DNA from 2 places in the Comamonas sp. CMM03 genome. Region 2 is predicted to be linked to the other one. Evidence: riboswitches for the same ligand, from Rfam matches in the RefSeq annotation. Region 2 holds a riboswitch; the other holds the start of a gene.
The links. A riboswitch is a leader RNA that binds a small molecule or an ion and turns the genes downstream of it on or off. The one in region 2 is predicted to bind glycine.
Positions count from the first base shown of each region.

Region 1: linked by a shared signal. The riboswitch ahead of KW830_RS17850 (trimeric intracellular cation channel family protein) and the one ahead of gcvT (glycine cleavage system aminomethyltransferase GcvT) in region 2 are both predicted to bind glycine.

Region 1 is NZ_JAHUXB010000005.1:220,411-231,264, reverse strand. It holds gene KW830_RS17865 (hypothetical protein) at 1-164, opposite strand, end outside; gene KW830_RS17860 (sulfate ABC transporter substrate-binding protein) at 222-1,253, opposite strand; gene KW830_RS17855 (oxidative damage protection protein) at 1,395-1,673, shown strand; glycine riboswitch at 1,827-1,922, shown strand; gene KW830_RS17850 (trimeric intracellular cation channel family protein) at 2,089-2,754, shown strand; gene mnmC (FAD-dependent 5-carboxymethylaminomethyl-2-thiouridine(34) oxidoreductase MnmC) at 2,851-4,818, shown strand; gene rocF (arginase) at 4,942-5,898, opposite strand; gene KW830_RS17835 (ornithine cyclodeaminase) at 5,907-7,040, opposite strand; gene KW830_RS17830 (Lrp/AsnC family transcriptional regulator) at 7,191-7,649, shown strand; gene KW830_RS17825 (hypothetical protein) at 7,755-8,120, shown strand; gene KW830_RS17820 (nitrite/sulfite reductase) at 8,432-10,216, shown strand; gene KW830_RS17815 (DUF934 domain-containing protein) at 10,244-10,630, shown strand; gene KW830_RS17810 (phosphoadenosine phosphosulfate reductase family protein) at 10,627-10,854, shown strand, end outside.
Region 2 is NZ_JAHUXB010000001.1:589,991-600,844, forward strand. It holds gene KW830_RS02820 (PAS domain-containing sensor histidine kinase) at 1-1,521, opposite strand, end outside; gene gcvP (aminomethyl-transferring glycine dehydrogenase) at 1,635-4,538, opposite strand; gene gcvH (glycine cleavage system protein GcvH) at 4,588-4,962, opposite strand; gene gcvT (glycine cleavage system aminomethyltransferase GcvT) at 5,130-6,260, opposite strand; glycine riboswitch at 6,311-6,424, opposite strand; glycine riboswitch at 6,450-6,538, opposite strand; gene KW830_RS02840 (fatty acid--CoA ligase) at 6,718-8,289, shown strand; gene KW830_RS02845 (peptidylprolyl isomerase) at 8,583-9,368, opposite strand; gene KW830_RS02850 (BolA family transcriptional regulator) at 9,445-9,714, opposite strand; gene KW830_RS02855 (septation protein A) at 9,711-10,301, opposite strand; partial or broken gene msrB (peptide-methionine (R)-S-oxide reductase MsrB) at 10,653-10,854, opposite strand, start outside.

The DNA of each region.
Region 1 (10,854 bases), on a different contig from region 2:
TGCCAGCAGGGCCGTGCCACTGATGCCGCCTGCTGTGCCATGGCCCGCACCCCCCATTGCCGGGCGGTGACCAGCAGCAGCTGGCGCACCTGCTCCTGCGGCGCCTTGCCGCGCGGGGCGAGATTGCTTTTCAAATAAGGCTGGTAGGCAGGCTGTGCTTGCATGGCATGCTCCTTGGTTGAGTGCAGCGGGGTGACGTGCGCCACCCCGCCGCGTGGTGCTTACTTCTTGGTGTAGATCTGATCGAAGCTGCCGCCATCCACAAAGTGCTTGCCGGCATTGGACCAGCCGCCAAAGGCCTGGTCGATGGTGAACAGATCCAGCTTGGGGAACTGGGCTGCGTATTTGGCCCGCGCCTTTTCCGAGGTGGGACGGTAGTAGTTCTTGCCGGCGATGTCCTGGCCTTCGTCCGAGTACAGGTACTTCAGGTACTCCTCGGCCACGGCGCGGGTGCCCTTCTTGTCGGCGTTCTTGTCCACCACGGAGACGGTGGGTTCGGCCACGATGCTGACGGAAGGCACCACGATCTGGAACTTCTCGGCACCAAACTCCTTGAGTACCAGGAAGGCTTCGTTTTCCCAGGCCAGCAGCACATCGCCCACATTGCGCTGGGCAAAGGTGATGGTGGAGCCGCGCGCGCCGGTGTCCAGCACGGGCACATTGCCGTAGACCTTCTTCACATAGTCCTTGGCGCCGGCTTCGCCGCCGAACTTGCGCTTGCCGTATTCCCAGGCAGCCAGGTAGTTCCACTGGGCGCCAGCCGACGTCTTGGGGTTGGGGGTGATCACCGACACGCCGGGCTTGATCAGGTCATCCCAGTCCTTGATGCCCTTGGGGTTTCCCTTCTTGACCAGGAAGATGATGGTCGAGGTGTAAGGTGCCGAGTTGTGCGGCAGGCGCTTTTGCCAGTCGGCCGCCACCAGACCGCCGTGCTTGACCAGGGCATCCACGTCCGGAGCCAGACCCAGGGTCACCACGTCGGCATCCAGGCCGTCGATCACCGAGCGGGCCTGCTTGCCCGAGCCGCCGTGCGACTGCTTGATCGTCACATCCTGGCCGGCCTTGGCCTTCCAGTACTTGGCGAAGGCCTGGTTGTATTGCACGTACAGTTCGCGCGTCGGGTCGTAGGAGACATTCAGCAGCGTCACCTGCTGCTGGGCCAGTGCGGGGAGAGCCGGCAGAGCGCCGAGGGTCAAGCCGGTCAAAAGGCTGGCAAGCAGGGGAAACTTGATAAAGTGGCGGCGATTTGTCATTGAGGGTCTCGGTGATTCTGGTTGCGTTGTCAAACGGCTTCTCGCTCCGTTGCTGTGCATTCTGGAATGCCACCCTCAAAACTGAAACCAATAAGATTTCAGTTTGTTATTACCAAAACATCCGTAGACAGGATTTCCCCCATGGCACGTACCGTTCACTGCATCAAGCTCGGCCAAGACGCTGAAGGCCTGGACTTTCCGCCCTACCCCGGCGAGCTGGGCAAGCGCATTTTCGAAAGCGTGAGCAAGCAAGCCTGGGCCGACTGGCTCAAGCACCAGACCATGCTGGTCAACGAAAACCGCCTGAACCTGGCCGACGCCCGCGCCCGCCAGTACCTGGCCCGCCAGATGGAAAACCACTTCTTCGGTGCCGGCGCCGATGCCGCAGCCGGCTTTGTGCCGCCCCCCAGCGCGCAGTAATTGCAGCGTGCCCACGCGATGCTGTGGGCGCTGCGTGAAGACCCGCCCCAGCGCTTCAGGCTCTGGGGCTTTCTTTTGCCCGCTGCTCGCAAGCAGCTTCCCCCGCACCAACGCCCCTGCGGCCTCTGCGCTGCACAAAAGCGCCTAGAATCGCCGTTTTCTGCGGGAGAGCGAGGCAGCTGCACAGCCGGCCTCCGCCGAAGGCGCAAACTCCCATAATCGCTCAGGCCGACGTACCGCAGCAAAGATTCGCCAACTGGAGAGCAGCCCGTGCCACCCGGCCCGGCTCACCGAAGGGGCAAGTGCCGCAGCACCGGGCTGCGCGCACGCAACTCTCAGGTACAAAGGACAGCGGGAGAGGCGCGCCAGGCCATGGACAGCATCCAGGCCTGGTTTTTTCACGTATGGGTCCGCCATGCTTCCATCTGTTTCCCTGCTGGAATCGTTCCAGCTGTCCAATCTCACCGTCATGCTGGTGATCTACCTGATCGCCATCACGGCCGAAGCCATGTCCGGCGCACTGGCGGCAGGCCGCCGCAACATGGACATCTTTGGTGTGGTCGTGATCGCCTTCGTCACCGCACTGGGCGGCGGCACCATCCGCGACATGGTGCTGGGCCACTACCCCATTGGCTGGACGCAGCACCCCGAATATGTGTACCTGGTGATTTCCGCCGGCCTGCTGACCACGGTGGTGGCACGCTACATGATCCACCTCAAGCAGGTGTTCCTGCTGCTGGACGCCATGGGCCTGATCGCCTTCTCGCTGATCGGCTGCAATGTGGCGCTGGAGCTGGGCTACCCCGGCGTGGTGGTGGTGATGGCCGGTATGATCACCGGCATCAGCGGCGGCATTCTGCGCGACGTGCTGTGCAACCAGGTGCCGGTGGTCTTCCGCCGCGAGCTGTATGCCAGCGTGTCCCTGGCCGTCTGCCTGCTGTTCCTGGGCCTGCGCGCGCTGGATGTCGGCCCCAACATCAGCACCCTGGTGTGCTTTGCGGGCGGGCTGCTGTTCCGGCTGGCCGCCATCCGCTTTCACTGGCGGCTGCCCACGTTTTCCTACCAGCAACGCTGGGACTGAGCGGATCCCTGTGGCGCGGCGTCCGCCCTGCCCGGCAGGCCCTGGGCCGTATCGGCCCGGGCGCCCCCTAGTCTTACTCCTCTGAACCCTGCCCCCATGTCCGAACCGATTGCCTGGCTGCCCGATGGCACTCCTTACAGCCCCCGTTTTGAGGACCGCTACCACAGCGAACTCGGGGGACTGAACCAGGCGCGCCAGGTGTTTCTGGCAGGCTGTGGCCTGCCTGCGGCCTGGGCCGACCAGGCACAGTGGCGCGTGCTGGAGACCGGCTTTGGCATGGGCCTGAACTTTCTGGTGACCTGGGCGGCCTGGAAGGCCGATCCGCAGCGCCCGCGCATGCTGCATTTCACCTCGGTCGAGGCCTACCCGGTCAGCGCCGCCGATCTGCTGCGCGCTGCCCCCACCGATCCCCTGCTGCGCCCGCTGGCCGAACAGCTGGCCGCGCGCTTTCATGGTCTGCTGCCCGGTGTGCACCGCCTGGGCTTTGAAGACGGCCGCGTGCAGCTGACGCTGTGGATTGGCGATGCCCAGGCCATGCTGCGCCAGCAGACCACGGTGGCCGACAGCATCTACCTGGACGGTTTCAGCCCCAGCGCCAACCCCGGCATCTGGGATGCCCACACCCTGAAAGCCCTGGCCCGCCACTGCCGGCGCGGCACGCAACTGGCCACCTGGACCATTGCGCGCGCGGTGCGCGACCAGCTGGCGCAATGCGGCTTTGAAGTGCGCAAGGTGCCTGGCGTGCCCCCCAAGCGCGACAACCTGCAGGCCTGCTTCAACCCGGCCTGGGAACCGCGCGTGCGCGCCCAGACGGGTCCATCCCCGGTGGCCCAAGCCGGCACGGCCTTGGTGGTGGGCGCCGGCCTGGCCGGCAGTGCCGCCGCCCACAGCCTGGCGCTGCGTGGCTGGCAGGTGCAGGTGCTGGTCGCCGGTGACGGCCCGGCGGACGGCGCCTCCGGCCTGCCTGCCGGCCTGTTCTGCCCGCATGTATCGCCCGATGACAGTGTGCTCTCGCGCCTGTCACGCAACGGGGTGCGCCAGACGCTGCAGCGCCTGCGCGACCTGTGCCAGGAAGGCACGGACTGGGGCCACAGCGGCGTGCTGGAGCATTGCACCGACGGCGGCACCGGCCTTCCGGCCAGTTGGGCCGGCGGCCCGGGGGACGATTGGAGCCACAGCGCCAGCGCCACCCAGCTGTCCCGGGCCGGCCTCCCACCGGACACCGTGGCCTGCTGGCACCAGCAAGCCGGCTGGGTGCGCCCGGCCCAGCTGGTGCAGGCCCAGTTGCATCACCCGCAGATCCGTGTGCAGGCGCATGCCGTGGTGGCCCGCCTGCAGCGCAGCGCAGATGGCCGCTGGCAGGCGCTGGACGCAGACGGCCGCATCCTGGCCGAGGCCGACCTGGCGGTACTGGCCTGCGGCCCCGCCACGGCTGACTTACTGCCGCACCGGCAACCATGGCCGCTGCAACCCATCCGCGGGCAGATCAGCTGGGGGCTGCACACCGCAGACAACGCCAGCGCCCTGCCGCCCTTCCCGGTCAACGGCAATGGCAATCTGGTCACCCATATTCCACAGCCGCAAGACCCGCAGCATGGTGAAATCTGGGTCATGGGCTCCACCTTCGAGCGCGATGTGACCGCCATGCCCATCTCCGCAGCCGACCAGGCGGCCGCCCACGCGGTGAACCACGGCAAGCTGTCCACACTGCTGCCCGCCAGCGGCGCAGCCATGGCCCCCTGGTTTGACCCGCAAGATGCCCGCTGCAGCCCGACCTGGGGCCGGGTGCGGGTGGCCAGCCACGACCGGCTGCCGATCGTGGGGCCGGTGGGGCCGGCGGCACCTGCGCACGCGGTGGGCTCTGCAGCCCCGGGGGCTGGCTCAGCCAGCACTGGGGAGAACCTGACAGGCCTGTGGGCCCTCACCGCCCTGGGCGCACGCGGGCTGACGCTGTCCATCCTCTGCGGCGAGCTGCTGGCCGCGCGCCTGCACGGTGAACCACTGCCGCTGGACGCCAAGCTGGCGCTGCACCTGGGAACGGAACGGCTGCAGCGGCGCGGCTGAGTAGCGCAGCTGCAAGGACGCCGCTACGGCGTCCTGCGGCAGCGCACCGGGAATGCCGGAACGCAGATGGTGAGACGGGATGGGGCGACGGAGCGGAACCACGTCAGCCCGGGCTGCTTCGCACTAGCGCACCAGCGTGCTCTTGCCGAACAGGCTTTCCACCAGATCCACCACCAGCTCGGCCGTCTGGTTGCGGATGTCCAGCGCCGGGTTCAACTCCACAATATCCAGCGATGCCAGGCGGCCGGTGTCGGCAATCATTTCCATGCACAGCTGGGCTTCGCGGTAGTTCGGGCCGCCGCGCACGGTGGTGCCGGTGCCGGGAGCGATTTCGGGGTCCAGAAAGTCCACATCAAAGCTCAGGTGCAGGTGCACATCGGCGCCTTCAGGTCCCTCCAGCCCGGCCAGGGCCTGCTGCATCACGGCGCGCATGCCTTGTTCGTCAATGGCACGCATATCGAACACTTCCAGACCCAGGCGCTGGATCATGCGTTTTTCCACCTCATCCACGCTGCGCAGGCCGATCTGGCAGATGTCTGGCCCCTGCAGCGCGGGCGTGAAGCCGGCCATGCCGGCCAGCGGAGCCGGACCGTGACCGCACAGGCTGGCCACGGGCATGCCGTGCAGATTGCCGGTAGGGCTGATGTCGGGCAGGTTGCAGTCGGCATGGGCATCCAGCCACAGCACGCGCAGGCGCTTGCCCGCCATACGGCAGTGGCGCGCCACGGCGCTGATGGAACCGGTGGCCAGCGTGTGGTCGCCGCCCAGCATGATGGGCATGCGCCCGGCCTGCAGCTGCGCCAGCACGGTGTCGTGCGTGGCCTGGTTCCAGGCCTGGCATTCGGCATAGTTGCGCAGGCCTTGCGCATCGCGTGCACCGCGCGGATTGGGCGGGCCGGCCAGATTGCCGATGTCCTGCACATCCACGCCAAAATGCGCCAAGGCCGGGCCCAGCTGGGCCACGCGCAGGGCATCCGGCCCCATGGCAGCACCCAGGCGCCCCGCGCCCACGTCCGTGGGCACACCGATCAGCGTCACGGCCTGGTGCACCTGCACAGCCAACTCGTCTTTCTGAAGCATTTCCATCCTCACGCCACTTTGTGCCAGGCCGCGCGCTCCACGGAGGGCGGCGTTGCCTGGTGCATATCCTCACCCTGGTGCAGCAGGGCAAACAAATCCTTGGGGTCTGCCAGCGTGGGCACCAGCTCGATGCGCGACAGCAGCCCCGCCTCCCGGCCCAGCGCCTGCATGGTGCGCAGGGCGGAATAATCTTCCAGCGCAAAGCCCACGGAATCAAACAGGGTGATCTGGGCATCCGACACCCGGCCGGGCGCTGCGCCGCTCAGCACCCGCCAGAACTCGGTCACGGCAAAGTCGGCCGGCATCTGCTGCAGCTCACCCTCCAGCCGGGTCTGGGGTTCATATTCGACAAAGACGCTGCTGCGTGCCAGCACCTCGGCATCCAGCTCGGTCTTGCCGGGGCAGTCCCCGCCCACGGCGTTGATGTGCATGCCCGGCGCCAGTGCGCTGGCGTCCAGCACCACGGCATTGCGCTTGTCGGCGGTGACGGTGGTGACCACATCGGCGCCCTGCACCGCCGCATGCACGCTGTCCACCATCTGCACCTCAACCCCATACAGGGCCGCAAACGGTGCCAGGTTGCGCTGCAGCTTGGCGCTGGCGGCACGGTCCACATCGAACAGCCGCAGTTCACGCACCCCCAATTGATCGATAAACGCCAAGGCCTGGAATTCGCTTTGGGCGCCGTTGCCGATCAATGCCATGCGGTGGCTGCCAGGCCGGGCCAGCGTGCGCGCTACCATGACCGAGGTGGCGGCGGTGCGCAAGGCCGTGGTCAGCGTCAGTTCGCTGACAAAGCGCGGCATGCCGGTGGCCACATCGGCCAGCGCGCCAAAAGCCATCACCGTGGGCAAGCCGTGCTGGGTGTTGACGGGGTGGCCGTTGACGTATTTGAAGGCGTAATCGTGCGCATCGGCCACGGGCATGAGTTCGATCACACCCTGCGCGGAATGGGCTGCCATGCGTGCGGTCTTGTCAAAGTCGTTCCAGCGGCCGAAGTCGGCCTCCAGCGCCTGGGTGATGCAGCGCACGCATTCGACCACGCCGACACGCGCCACTAGGCGCGCGGCATCGGTGGCGCTCAGGAAGTCGGTGTGTACCTGGGCGCTCGGCAGGCGGTGTACAGCGGTCAGTGCAGTCATGAAAATTGCCTCCGGCAAAGCAGCACCCAGGGTGCGCGGAAGAGATGGCATGAGCGTGACACAGGCCAGCGGCAATTCATATCGCCAAAAACTGTTCAAAATCGGCAAAAATCTGCCATATCGATAGCCATCGTTGCCACTATGTCCAATCTGGATCAGATCGACCAGCGCCTGATTGCCCTGCTGCGCCACAACGCCCGTGAAAGCGTGGCCACCTTGGCCGCGCGGCTGCAGGTGTCGCGCGGCACCGTGACCAACCGTTTGCGCCGCCTGGAAGACGAAGGCGTGATCGTGGGCTATACGCTGCGCCTCAAACCCGAAGCCGAGACCGGCGGACTGCAGGCCTGGATGAGCATTGCCATCGAAGGCAATGACGCACGCAGGGTGACCGCCACCTTGCTGGGCGAACCCGCCGTGCAGGCCCTGCACGCCACCAACGGCCAGTGGGACCTGCTGGCCGAGCTGCAGGTGACCACCCTGCCCGAACTGGCGCGGGCGCTGGAGCGCATCCGCCTGATCAAGGGCATCAGCCACTCCGAAACCAGCATCCACCTGGAGACGCTGCGCACCACGGCCAGCGCCGCCGCAGCACCGCCCACAGATAGCTGACTGGCAGCTGCAAGCATTTTTTCCACGCAAAATAGTCTGCAGAACCATACCAACAGTGCACAGCAAGCTCCTGTTTTCATAAGAACTTCCACACCGTATCACCCCATGTACATCGCTCTCAAACATTCCCACATGCTGCTGGCCGTGCTGACCCTGCTGTGCGCCCTGCTGTTCACTGCACTGGCCTGGAAGCCACTGCCCGCACGCAAGGCCACGCTCTGCTATGTCTTCACCCGGGTCTTTGGCGGCCTGGCTGCGCTCACCGGCCTGGCCGTCACCTTTGTCGGCCCCTGGCAGCAGATGATGTATCCCTACATCGGCCTGATCCTGTACGTGGTGCACGGCGTGTGCTGCGGCATTGCCAAGCGGCTGCTGACTGCACCCAACCCCAGCACCCGCCGCCTGGTGCTGGTGCTGCAACTGGTGTTCCTGCTGGCCACGGCCGCCATCATGGGCGCCAAGCCGTTCTGAGCGCCGGGCCCCCCTGTGCCACCAGCGCCTTCGCGCTTTGTCCGGTCGTCTTGACCGTCCGTATCCAGTTGGCTGGCACATGCAGGCCGCCTGAAGCCCTACTTGGCCCATCCAGCCCGCCTTGCGCGGGCTTTTTTGCACCGCTTGTCAGCGCTAGTCAGCGTGCACGACAGTTCTATATACACAAACAGATATACATGAAGGAGAAAACAATAGTTTGTTTCCATATAAGCTTTCTCTACAGTGCGGCCCCATAGAGCCAGGCCGGCATCGCATGCACGGCCCGTGCCCCCCACGCAAGCACCGTAGCCATGTACCAATACACCGACTTCGACAAAGCCTTCGTCCAGCAGCGCGCTGACCAGTTCCGAGACCAGCTGGAGCGCTGGCAAAGCGGTAAGCTCCCGGAAGATGACTTCCGCCCGCTGCGCCTGCAAAACGGCTGGTACGTGCAGCGCTACGCCCCCATGCTGCGTGTGGCCGTGCCCTATGGGGAAATCAATTCCGACCAGATCCGCGTGCTGGCCCGCGTCGCCCGCGAGTACGACGAACCCGAAGCCGCCGTGTTCAAGGCCGCCATGGAAGGCCAGGGCAAGCTGGGCACGACCTTCCTGCCCACGCACTGCGCCCACTTCACCACGCGCACCAATGTGCAGTTCAACTGGATTCCGCTGTCCAAGGCCGCCGATGTGATGGACCTGCTGGCTTCCGTGAACCTGCACGGCATCCAGACCAGCGGCAACTGCATCCGCAACACCACCACCGACGCGCTGGCCGGCATTGCGCCCGACGAGGCGGTCGACCCCCGCCCCTACGCAGAAATTCTGCGCCAGTGGACCACGCTGCATCCGGAATTCGCCTTCCTGCCGCGCAAGTTCAAGATCGCCATCACCGGAGCCGCCGAAGACCGTGCTGCCACCGGCTGGCACGATGTGGGCCTGCATGTGCTCAAGAACGCAGCCGGCGAAGTGGGCTTCCGGGTCTTTGTGGGTGGCGGCATGGGCCGCACGCCGGTGATCGGCACGGTGATCCGTGAGTTCCTGCCCTGGAACCAGATCATGAACTACATTGAGGCCATCGTCCGCGTCTACAACGAGCTGGGACGCCGTGACAACAAGTACAAGGCCCGCATCAAGATTCTGGTCAAGGCCGAAGGCCAGGCTTATATCGATGCGGTGGAAGAGGAATTCCGCCAGATCGTGGAAGTAGACGGTGGCCCCCACACCGTGCCCCAGGCCGAATTCGACCGCGTGGCTGCCATGTTCACCACGCCCGCACTGCCCGCCGTGGCCGACGCGGCAGCCGATGAACAGACCCTGATTGCCCAGGCCGCGCAGGAGCCCGCTTTTGCGCGCTGGATCAGCCGCAACGTCCACGCCCACAAGCTGGCCGGCCTGCGCGCCGTGACGCTGTCCTTCAAGCGCGCTGGTCAGGCCCCGGGCGACGCTACCGGCGACCAGCTCGATGCCTTGGCCGAGCTGGTGGACCGCTTCTCTGCCGGCGAAGCCCGTGTGACCCACGACCAGAACGTGATGCTGCCCTGGGTGCAGGTCAGCCAGCTGCACGCGCTGTGGCAGGCGGCCCGCTCCCTGGGTCTGGCCAGCACCAACGTGGCGCTGCTGACCGACATGATCGCCTGCCCCGGCGGCGACTTCTGCGCTCTGGCCAATGCCCGCAGCCTGCCGATTGCCGAAGCCATCACACAGCGCTACCAGGACCTGGACGAGCTGGACGACATCGGCGAGATCGACCTGCACATCAGCGGCTGCATCAACAGCTGCGGCCACCACCACAGCGGCCACATCGGCATTCTGGGCGTCGACAAGGATGGCAAGGAGTGGTACCAGGTCACGCTGGGTGGCTCGGACGGCTCCAGCCTGTCGGGCGAAGCCGTGGCCGGCAAGGTGATCGGCCCCTCGTTCAGTGCCGCCGAAGTGCCTGACGTGCTGGAGGCCGTGCTGACCACCTACCGCAACCTGCGCCAGCCCGGCGAGCATTTCATCGATGCCGTGCGCCGCATTGGCCTGGACCCGTTCAAGGAAGCCGGCAAGGCCGCGCGCCACCCGGCCGCCGAAGAGGAAGAAGCGGCAGCCTGAGCGCCAGAACAAGAACAAGGAACCCCTATGCAAATCCTGACCCACTCCGCCTACGCCGGCCCCGCCGAAGGCGACACCAGCGTGCTGGTGCTGGCCAATGATGCGAATGCCCTGGAAGCCAATCTGGACGGCATCACCCAGGTTGACCTGCATTTCCCCAACTTCACCGATGGCCGCGCCTTCAGCCAGGCCTATCTGCTGCGCCGCCGCCGTGGCTTTTCCGGCGACATCCGCGCCACCGGCGATGTACTGATCGACCAGCTGGTGCAGATGGAGCGCACCGGCTTCAGCTCTGCCGTGCTGCGTGCAGACGTGGATGCGGCCGATGCCCAGCGCCAGTTCGAGCGCTTTGGCGGCTACTACCAGGCCGATGCCGTGCACACCAAGCCCCATTTCGCCGAGGAGCACGCATGAGCCAGCTCGCCCCCGCTCTGGATCTGGCCCGCATCAACACCGAGCTGGGCCGTGACGCCCAGGCCCTGGTGCGCTGGGCCGTGGGTTTGAACCAGCCCACCATCGTCACCACCAACTTCCGCCCGTTCGAGGCCGTGATCCTGCACCTGGTCGCCCAGGCCCAGCCCGGCGTCCCCGTGGTGTGGATGGACAACGGCTACAACACCGAAGCCACCTACCAGTTC
Region 2 (10,854 bases):
GACGATGTAGGGGCTGTTGGCCAGACCCAGGCGCTCGCGCAGGCGGGGATCGGGGTCCTGCAGCTCCACCTCCATGCGCACCATGCCCCGGACTTCGCCGATGGCATGCATGGCATTGGTGGCCAGGTTGAACAGGGCCTGCTCCACCTGGGTGGGGTCGGCCAGCAAGGCGGGCAGCTGGGCGTGAACGTGGGTCTGCAGCTCGATGGCCGGAGGCAGGGACACGCGCAGCAGGCGCTCGGTGTCGCGCAGCACTTCTCCGGCATGCACGGCACGGCGCTGGGGGGGCTGGTTGCGGCTGAAGGTCAGGATCTGGCGCACCAGGTCGCGGGCGCGCTTGCCGGCTTTTTCGATCTCGCGCAGGCTTTCCTGCAGCGGGCTGTTCTGGGCGCAGTCGGCCATGGCCAGTTCCACATTGCCCAGGATGGCGCCGACGATGTTGTTGAAGTCGTGCGCAATGCCGCCGGCCAAGGTGCCCAGGGCCTGCATCTTGTGCGATTCGCGCAGCTGCACTTCCAGTTCGCCGCGCTGGGCTTCGGCGCGCTTGCGGCTGGTGAGGTCGCGGGCAAAGACGGTGGTGGTCTCGCCTTCGCCATAGCGCTCGAACGAGATGCCGACTTCCACCGGGATGTCGCGGCCGCTGGCGGTGCGGCCGGTCATCTCGCCCAGCACCGCCTGGGTGGTCAGCGGGGCCAGCTCCAGCGCATAGGCCGCATCGGGCAGAAAGCGCTCCAGGCGGCTGCCCAGGGCTTCCTGCACCGGGCACAGGAACAGCGTGGCGGCCGTGGGGTTGAAGACGGTGATGCGCCGCTGGCTGTCCACGCAGATGATGGCGTCCATGGAGGTGTTGATCACCGCCTCCAGGCGCCGCTCGCTGGCGTGCAGCTGGGTGTTGCGCTCCTGCAGGGTCTGGCGCTCGGCCAGCAGCGGACCCTGGTCGACCACGGCGCACATGAACTGGGCCGAGGCCGGGCCGGTGCGCTGGGGGATTTCGATGCAGGCGATGTGCAGATCGCCCTGCATGGCATGGCCCTGGGCCACCGAGAACTGCACTTCGTGCACTTCGCTGCGGCCTTGCTGGCGGGCTTCCAGAAAGGCCTGGGCCACGCGGTCGGCGTCTTCGGGCACCACAAAGGGCATGAAGGAGGCCAGCAGCCGGTCCTGGCTGGGCGACTGGAAGGCGCTGTGCGCCATGGCGTTAGCCTGGATGACGATGTCGTGCTCGTCGATCACCAGCAGCGGCAGCGGCACGCTGGAAAACAGCGCCTCGAAGCGTTCGGACGCGCTTTCTGCCACCGCCTGGCTGTAGTCCAGCACCTTGTTCTGGATTTCCAGCTCGGCCTGGTAGTTGCGCAGCTCGGCGATCAGCGCGGCCAGCGGGTCGTCGGCGCTGTGCTCGGTGGCTTCCCAGGCGTCCAGATTGGGATAGACCGGCGCCAGCGACGGCGCAGGGGGCAGCAGATCCTGCGTGGCGTCAGGATCTTCGTGTTGCAGCAGAAAGGAGAGGTCCGGGCGGCTCATAGAAGTGGTGCCGCAGCGCGGGTGTGTCACGCCACAGGGAGGGGCAGTGTAAGCCGCCCGCAGGGGCGGCTACAAGGGCTATCCCTAGGTGGTGTGGAATTTCCGCTGAAAAGTCACTCCGAAAAGGCGTCCAGCGGCACGCAGCTGCAGAACAGGTTTCGGTCGCCATAGACATTGTCCACGCGGCCCACCGGGCTCCAGTACTTGCTGCGGCGCAGCGCGGGCAGCGGATAGGCCGCTGTTTCGCGCCCGTAGGCGTGCTGCCAGTTGTCCCCCACGACCTGCTCGGCGGTGTGGGGTGCGTGCTTGAGCGGGTTGTCTTCGCGGTCCCAGCGGCCGGCTTCGACCTGGCGGATTTCCTCGCGGATGGCGATCATCGCGGCGATGAAACGGTCGATCTCGGCCAGCGGCTCGCTCTCGGTGGGCTCCACCATCAGCGTGTTGGCCACCGGGAAGGACAGCGTCGGGGCGTGGAAGCCGTAGTCGATCAGGCGCTTGGCCACGTCTTCGGCCATCACGCCGCTGGTGTCCTTCAGGCCGCGCAGGTCCAGGATGCACTCGTGCGCCACATGGCCGTTGGCCGAGGCGTACAGCGTGGGGAAATGGTCCTTGAGGCGGGCGCTGATGTAGTTGGCGCTGAGGATGGCGGTTTCCGTGGCGGCCTGCAGGCCTGCAGCGCCCATCATGCGGATGTACATCCAGCTGATGGGCAGCACGGCCGCATTGCCCAGGGGGGCGGCACTGACCGCGCCGACCTGGCCGGCAATGCCGCCTGCGGCGTGACCGGGCAGGAATGGCACCAGGTCTTCCACCACGCAGACCGGGCCCACGCCGGGGCCGCCACCGCCGTGGGGGATGCAGAAGGTCTTGTGCAGGTTCAGGTGGCTCACGTCGCCGCCGAATTCGCCGGGGGCGGCCACGCCGACCAGGGCGTTCATGTTGGCGCCGTCCACGTAGATGCGGCCGCCGTGGCGGTGCACCAGGGCGCAGAGTTCCTTCACCTGGGTCTCGAACACGCCGTGCGTGCTGGGGTAGGTGATCATCACGCAGGCCAGGTTGGCGCTGTGCTGCTCGCACTTGGCCTGCAGGTCGGCCAGATCGACGTTGCCGTTGTCATCGCACTTGGTGACCACCACCTGCATGCCCACCATCTGGGCGCTGGCGGGGTTGGTGCCGTGGGCGCTGCTGGGGATCAGGCAGATATTGCGGTGGGCTTCGCCGCGTGCGGCGTGGAAGCCCTTGATGGCCAGCAGGCCGGCGTATTCGCCCTGGCTGCCGGCATTGGGCTGCAGGCTGACGCCGGCGTAGCCCGTGGCTTCGCACAGCCACTGGCGCAGCTGGGCGTCCAGCTGGGCATAGCCCTGCAACTGGTCGGCCGGGGCAAAGGGGTGGATGTGGGCGAACTCCGGCCAGGTGATGGGGATCATCTCGCTGGTGGCGTTGAGCTTCATGGTGCACGAGCCCAGCGGGATCATGCTGCGGTCCAGCGCCAGGTCCTTGTCGCTGAGGCTGCGGATGTAGCGCAGCATGGCGGTTTCGGAGTGGTGGGTGTTGAACACCGGGTGGGTCAGGTAGCTGCTGCGGCGCTGCAGGCCTTCGGGGATCAGCGAGGGCGCGCCTTCGTCCATGGCCTCGACCGTGGGCAGGGCCTGGCCGTCCTGGGCGAAGATGCTCCAGAGCAGTTCCACATCGGCGCGGGTGCTGGTTTCATCCAGGCTGATGCACAGGTATTCGTTCCAGGCCTTGCGCAGGTTCGCACCCTGGGCGACCGCACGGGCGGCGATGGCATCGGTGGCGCCCTGGGTGTGCAGCGAGATGGTGTCGAAGGCCGTGCCGTGGTGGCGGCTGGAATAGCCCATCTGGGTCAGGCCGCGGCTGAGGATGGCCGTGAGGCGGGCCACGCGGCGGGCGATGCGCGCCAGGCCCTGCGGGCCGTGGTAGACGGCGTACATGCTGGCGATGACCGCCGGCAGCACCTGGGCCGTACAGATGTTGGAGGTGGCTTTTTCGCGGCGGATGTGCTGTTCGCGGGTCTGCAGCGCCAGGCGGTAGGCGGGTTTGCCGTGTACGTCGACGCTCACGCCGACCAGGCGGCCGGGCAGGGAGCGCTTGAATTCGTCGCGGCAGGCCATGAAGGCGGCGTGCGGGCCGCCCGCGCCCATGGGCATGCCAAAGCGCTGGGTGCTGCCGACCACGATGTCGGCGCCCATTTCGCCGGGCGGCGTCAGCAGGGTCAGGGCCAGCAGGTCGGTAGCGAAGATGGCCGCAGCCTGCTGGGCGTGGATGGCCTGCACATCGGCCTTCCAGTCCGCGATCCAGCCGCTGCTGGCGGGGTACTGGATCAGCGCGGCGAAGAAGCCATCCGCCAGTGCCGCGTCCCACTCCTCCTTGGAGTTGGCCACCACCACGGTGATGCCCAGCGGCGCGGCGCGGGTCTGCACCACCTCGATGGTCTGCGGGTGGGTGTCGCCCGCCACCACGAAGCGGTTGCTCTTCGATTTGACGGAACGCTTGGCCAGCGTCATGGCTTCGGCGGCAGCCGTGGCCTCGTCCAGCATGGACGCGTTGGCGATGGGCATGCCGGTCAGGTCGGTGACCATGGTCTGGAAGTTGACCAGCGCCTCCATGCGGCCTTGGGAGATTTCGGCCTGGTAGGGCGTGTAGGCCGTGTACCAGGCCGGGTTCTCCAGGATGTTGCGCAGGATCACCCCCGGCGTGTGGGTGCCGTAGTAGCCCTGGCCGATGAAGCTTTTGAGCACGCGGTTCTGGCCCGCCAGTGCCTTCAGCTCTGCCAGCGCCTCGGCCTCGGTCACCGCGGCCGGCAACTGCATGGCGCGGCTGCGGCGGATGGCCTTGGGCACGATGGAGTCGATCAGCGCGGCGCGCGAGGCTTCGCCGATCACGCTGAGCATGTGCGCTTCATCCTGCGCGTCGATGCCGATATGGCGGGGCAGGAATTCGCTGTGGTTTTCCAGGGCGTGGAGCGATTCCACAGGGGCGGGGGCAGACATCAGCATGGAGGGGACCTATCTCAAAAGCTGGGGCGGTACGGCTGCGGGCTGGGCGTCAGGCGCCGGCCGCGAAGCTGTCGTAGGCGGTCTTGTCCATCAGGGCATCCAGTTGCGATGCATCGGACAGCTTGACCTTGAAGAACCAGCCGGCACCCAGCGGGTCGCTGTTGGCCAGGGAGGGGTCGTCGCGCAGGGCTTCGTTGACTTCGACGATCTCGCCGCTCACGGGCATGTAGACGTCGGCCGCGGCCTTGACGGATTCGACCACGCCGGCCACTTCGCCTTCATTGAAGGTGGTGCCCACGGCGGGCAGGTCGACGAACACCACATCGCCCAGCGCGTCCTGCGCGTGGACAGTGATGCCGACCACGGCGGCGTTGGTGTCGGCGGTGTTGATCCACTCGTGCTCTTTGGAAAACTTGATGCTCATGGGAAGCTCCGTTGGGTAAGTTTCTGAAAAAAAGGGCTGGTGCAGGCGGTGCACGCAGTGTTTGGGACAGGTCTGGCAGCACTGTAGCGGCCTTGGCGCCTGCACCCGGGCTTGGCGGTGCTTTTTTGTGGCGCCGGGGGCCGGCAGGCGGGCTGGCCGCAGACCGTTCAGCCGCGGTAGTAGCGCGCCGGAACGAACGGGGTGGCCGACACCTTCATGGGCACCGGCTTGCCGCGCACCATGGCGAACAGTTCCGTGCCTTCTGCGGTGTAGTCGGGCTGCACATAGCCCAGGGCCACGGGCTGGTTCAGGCTGGGGCTGAGCAGGCCGCTGGTGATGTAGCCGACCTGCTGGCCGTCCATGTTCTCGAGCACGGCGGGCTCGCGCACCGGCACGCGCTCGGTGGCGATCAGGCCCACGCGCTTGCGTTGCAGCAGCGCCGGGTTGTCCAGCTGGGCCAGCACGGTGTCGGCGCCCAGAAAGCCGCCGGCGCGGGCGCCGCCGGTGCGGCGCACCTTCTGGATGGCCCAGGTGAGGGCGGCTTCCACCGGGGTGGTCTTGTCGTCCATGTCGTTGCCGTACAGGCACAGGCCGGCTTCCAGGCGCAGCGAGTTGCGGGCGCCCAGGCCGATGGGTTCCACCTCGGGCTGGGCCAGCAGCTTGCGGGCCAGGGCCTCGGCCTGGGTGCCGGGCACGGAGATTTCAAAGCCGTCTTCGCCCGTGTAGCCGCTGCGTGTGACGTAGCAGGCAATGCCGTCGATCTGCACCGCCATGCCGGTCATGAACACCAGGCCCAGCACTTCGGGGGCCAGGCGGCCCAGGGCTGCGGCGGCCTGCGGGCCTTGCAGGGCCAGCAGGGCCTGTTCGGGCATGGGGATGACCTGGCAGCGGCTGCCGATGTGCTGCTGGATGTGGGCGATGTCCGCCACCTTGCAGGCGCCGTTGACGATGAGGAACAGGTCGTCGCCGCGGTTGACGAACATCAGGTCGTCCAGGATGCCGCCCTGGGCGTTCAGCAGCAGGCCGTAGCGCTGCTTGTGCAGGCCCAGGCCCTGCACGTCGACGGGCAGCAGGGTTTCCAGTGCGGCGGCGGCGTCGGGACCCACCAGGCGCAGCTGGCCCATGTGGGAGACGTCGAACAGGCCGGCGGCGTCGCGGGTGTGGCGGTGTTCGGCCATCAGGCCGCTGGGGTATTGCACCGGCATGGCGTAGCCGGCAAAGGGAACCATGCGTGCCCCCAGCTCCAGGTGCAGGGCGTACAGCGGGGTGGTCAGCAGGTCGGTGGTGTCAGCGGTCATGGTGTCGCAGAGCAAAGCAAAAGAAATGCCGGCGGCCTGCGCCGCCTGCGCTTTGCCCTGTTGTCCGCTTTACCTGAGAGATTCACCCGCACCTTCCAGGCGTGGGGCTTGCTCCTTCGGTGGACGGGGTGCCGGCACCCGCGCCTCTCTCCAACAAGGTACGCCCGCGGTCGATGCGGCGGGCGGCTGCCAGTCCTTTTGCCTGAGCGTTCGGGGTTGCCCCTGCGCCTTCGGCGGCGCCGCTGGGCCTGCTGGCCGGGCGCGCTCTCCTGACGAATCCGCGCAGTATATCCGGCCCGATGGGCGGTGCCTACCCGGATGCATATGCATAGATGCAAACGATCTGAGGCGCTGCCTATACTCGTCTACCAATTTCGATGGATTCAAGGAGACGAAGTTGGTCGACACACAGTTTTCCCCCGCGGGCGCAGCCCCTGTCCCGGCACCGCGTGCGGCGCTGACCCTGGGCGACACGCTGGCCTGGCCGGCGCGCTATCTGCCGCGCAAGGAGGCGCTGGTGGTGTCGGACGCGCAGGGCCGCCGTGCCTGGACCTATGCCGAGCTGGATGCCGAGGTGAACCGCCACGCCCATGGCCTGCAGCAGCTGGGCATTGGCCAGGGCGATGTGGTGGCGGCCTTTCTGTACAACACGCCGGCCTTTGTGTTCACCTTGCTGGCGACGGCGCGCCTGGGTGCCATCTTCAACCCCATCAACTACCGGCTGGCCGCGCAGGAGCTGGCGTTCATCCTGCAGGACGGCAGTGCCAAGGCGCTGGTGTTCGAGGACGAGGGCGCTGCCGTGGTCGAGAAGGCCAGGCTGCTGGTGCCCCAGGTGCAGCACTGGATCCATGCCGATCCGGGCGCGGCACCGGCCTTTGCCACCGCGCAGCTGGCCGCGCTGGCGGACGGCCAGCCCGCCACGCCGGTGGACGTGCGGGTGGACGAGGATGCGCCCTGCATCCTGATGTACACCAGCGGCACCACCGGCCGCCCCAAGGGCGTGCTGCACACCCACCGCAGCAAGCTGGCGCACAACGCCATGATGCACCAGGTGATGCAGTTCCGCCGCGAGGATGTGGGCCTGTCGGTGGCCCCGCTGAACCACACGGCCGAGCTGCACACCAGCTTTCTGCCGCGCCTGCAGGTGGGCGCCACCCAGGTGCTGCAGCGCCGCTTTGATGCGGCCGATGCGCTGCGTCTGGTGGAGGCGGAAAAAGTCACCTTCTTCTTTGCCGCGCCGACCATGGTCACCATGCTGCTGAACGACGCGAGCCTGGGGCAGCGCGATCTGTCGTCGCTGCGCCTGGTGGAGTACGGCGGGGCCTCGATGGCGCCGCACCTGATCCGCGAATGGACGCGCCAGGTGGGATCGGGCCTGGTGCAGGTCTTCGGCACCACCGAAATGGGGCCGTGCATGTCGGTGCTGTATCCGCATGAGCAGCTCAGCCATGCCGGCTCGGCCGGCCTGCCGTCGCTGAACCACGATCTGGTGGTGGCGCGGGTGCGCGAGGACGGCGCCGCCACCGACCCGTCCGACGCCTGCGCGGTGGGCGAAGTGGGCGAGATACTGGTGCGCGGCCCCTGCATGATGGCCGGCTACCTGAACCGACCGGAGGCCAATGCCAAGGCGCTGGCCCACGGCTGGTACCACACCGGCGATCTGGGGCACCTGGATGCCGATGGCTATCTGTGGATCCGCGACCGCATTGACTACATGATCAATTCGGGGGCGGAGAACGTCTACCCGCGCGAGGTGGAAGATGCCCTGGTCGAGCACGCCGAGGTGCTGGAAGCGGCCGTGGTGGGCGAGAAGGACGCGCGCTGGGGCCAGGTGGTGGCGGCCTATGTGGTCGCCAAGCCGGGCACGGTGGTGACGGCCGCAGTGCTGGATGCCTTTCTGATGCAGGGCGACCGCCTGGCCAGCTACAAGCGCCCGCGCAGCTACCACTTTGTCGACAGCCTGCCCAAGACCACCAGCGGCAAGATCCAGAAGCATCTGCTGCGCCAGCCGGATCTGTGCGCGGCCTGAGGGCCTCACTGCGTTGAGGGTCTGAGGCAGCAGGGCTGAGCCCTCGGTCACCTTCTCAAGCAAGCCCCCAAGGCAAGCCCCTGTCTGCCGCCGAGAACGGCGCGGACAGGGGCTTGTCTGTTTCTGACCGGGGCACATGCCCGGGCGGCGGGCAGGTCCGCCGGGAAGTCCGGCGGGAAGTACGGAAGGAAGGGGCGGGGCGATCGCTGCCCGGCAGGCCCCCATCAAAAAACGCGGCCGAAGCCGCGTTTTTTTGGGGCGCAGGTACCGGTCAGCGGCACCGTGCCGGGTGCTTACTGCACCTTGGCCTTGGCGCGCAGACCGTCCTGGAACTGCATCAGCTTTTGCTGTTCCAGTTGCTGGGCGATCTGGGGCTTGACGTCGTCCAGCGCAGGCAGCTGGGCCTGGCGGGTTTCGATCACGCGTATCACGTGCCAGCCGAACTGGGTCTTGACCGGGGCGCTGGTCATTTCGCCCTTGTTCAGCTTGAGCATGGCTTCGCTGAATTCGGGCACGTAGCTGCCGGGATTGGACCAACCCAGGTCGCCGCCTTGGGCGCCGGATCCGGGGTCCTTGGATTCCTTCTTGGCGATGTCTTCGAACTTCTTGCCGCCGTTCACTTCGGCAATGATGGCCTTGGCGCGGTCTTCGGAGTCCACCAGGATGTGGGCAGCGTGGTATTCCTTGCCTTCGTTGGCAGCGGCGAACTTGTCGTATTCGGCCTTGATTTCGGCGTCGGTGACGGGGTTCTTCTTCTGGAAGTCGGCGAACAGTTCGCGGATCAGAATGGTCTCGCGGGCCAGTTCCATCTGCTGGCGGTATTCGGGCGAAGCAGCCAGGCCGCGGCGGCCGGCTTCCTGCAGGAAGATTTCGCGTGCGATCACTTCTTCCTTGATCTGCTCATCCATTTCTGCCGGCACGGGGCGGCCGGAGCGCTCCAACTGCTGCTTCAGAACGTCTGCGCGCGCCTTGGGCACAGGCTTGCCGTTGACGATGGCCAGGTTCTGGGCGGTTGCCGAGAAGGCCATCGTGCCCAACAGGGCGGCTGCCACAAGGCTGGACAAGAGCTGTTTTTTCATGCGGGATCCAAAAAGGAAAATAGGTGAGCCCACCGGCCAGCAGGGCAGCGGGACTTGAACAGAGGGTTGCTGGCGCTTACAACACTTCGATCGCCAGGGCATGCAGGCCCTGGTCGATGAAATCTTGCAAGGAATCATACACAAGCCTATGGCGTGCAACGCGCGGTTTGCCGTCAAACAGCGGGCTGGCCACGCGCACCCGGAAATGGGTGCCAAAGCCGGTGCCGTTGGCGCCGGCGTGACCGGCGTGCTGGTGGCTTTCGTCGATCACTTCGAGCTGGGTCGGGGACAGCACTTCGCGCAGCCGCGCTTCGAGGGCGGCTGCCGTGATGGGCAGGGCGCTCATGGCTGGCGGTCCTGGGTCTGCTGGGCGTCGGCGCCGGGCAGGGCCGGGTTGTCGCCGCCGGCTTCCTTCATGTGGCGGCTCAGGTACACGGCCTGGGCCAGCACGAACACCAGCATCAGCCCCATGCCGCCAAACAGCTTGAAGTTGACCCAGGTGTCGGTGTCGAAGTTGTAGGCCACCCACAGGTTGAGCACGCCCATGACGGCGAAGAATCCGGTCCAGCTCCAGTTCATGGTGCGCCAGGCAGCTTCAGGCAGCTGCATCTGGGCGCCCATCAGGCTTTTGAGCAGGTTCTTCTTGAAGAACAGCTGGCCGACCAGCAGGGCGCCACCCATCAGCCAGTACAGCACCGTGGGCTTCCACTTGATGAAATTCTCGTCGTGCGCGAGCAGCGTGGCGCCGCCGAACAGCACGATCACGCCCAGGCTGACCCATTGCATGGGTTCCACCTTGCCGGTCTTGTAGCGCAGATAGCCGATCTGCAGCACCGTGGCGATGATGGCCACCGCGGTGGCGGTGTAGATGCCCCAGACCTTGTAGGCCACAAAGAACAGGATGATGGGGAAGAAATCGAGCAGAAATTTCATGTAACGGTGCGGACAGCCGCTGCGGGCCGGGTGCGAAAGAACGCAGCATGCCATATCCGAAAAACCCCGCAGACAAGGGTTGCTGACGGGGTGGCGGGTTCCGGACGGGCGGCAGGGGCCACAGGCGGCCCGCCACCGGGGTTGGGGGGGCGGCCTGCTGGCGCTGGCGGCCTCCCGTTTACACCGGCGGGCGGGCGTGCGTTCGCCGCCTGCTTAGCTGTGGCCGCCCTGGGCCTGGCGGTGGCCGCCGTCGGTGCGACTGGGTGTGTCGTCGGGCGAGGTGGGCGCGGCCACCTCACCCGGCGCCTGGCTGCCGTTGTCGACCACGCCGGTGGGGCTGGGGGGCGGGGCGTCGCCCAGGAAGTCCAGCGAGGCGGAATTCATGCAGTAGCGCAGGCCGGTGGGCAGCGGGCCGTCTTCAAACACATGGCCCAGGTGGGCGCCGCAGCGGCTGCAGACGGTTTCGGTGCGCACCATGCCGTGGCTGCGGTCCACGATCTCGGTGATGGCGCCGGGTACGGCCTTCCAGAAGCTGGGCCAGCCGCAGCCGGCG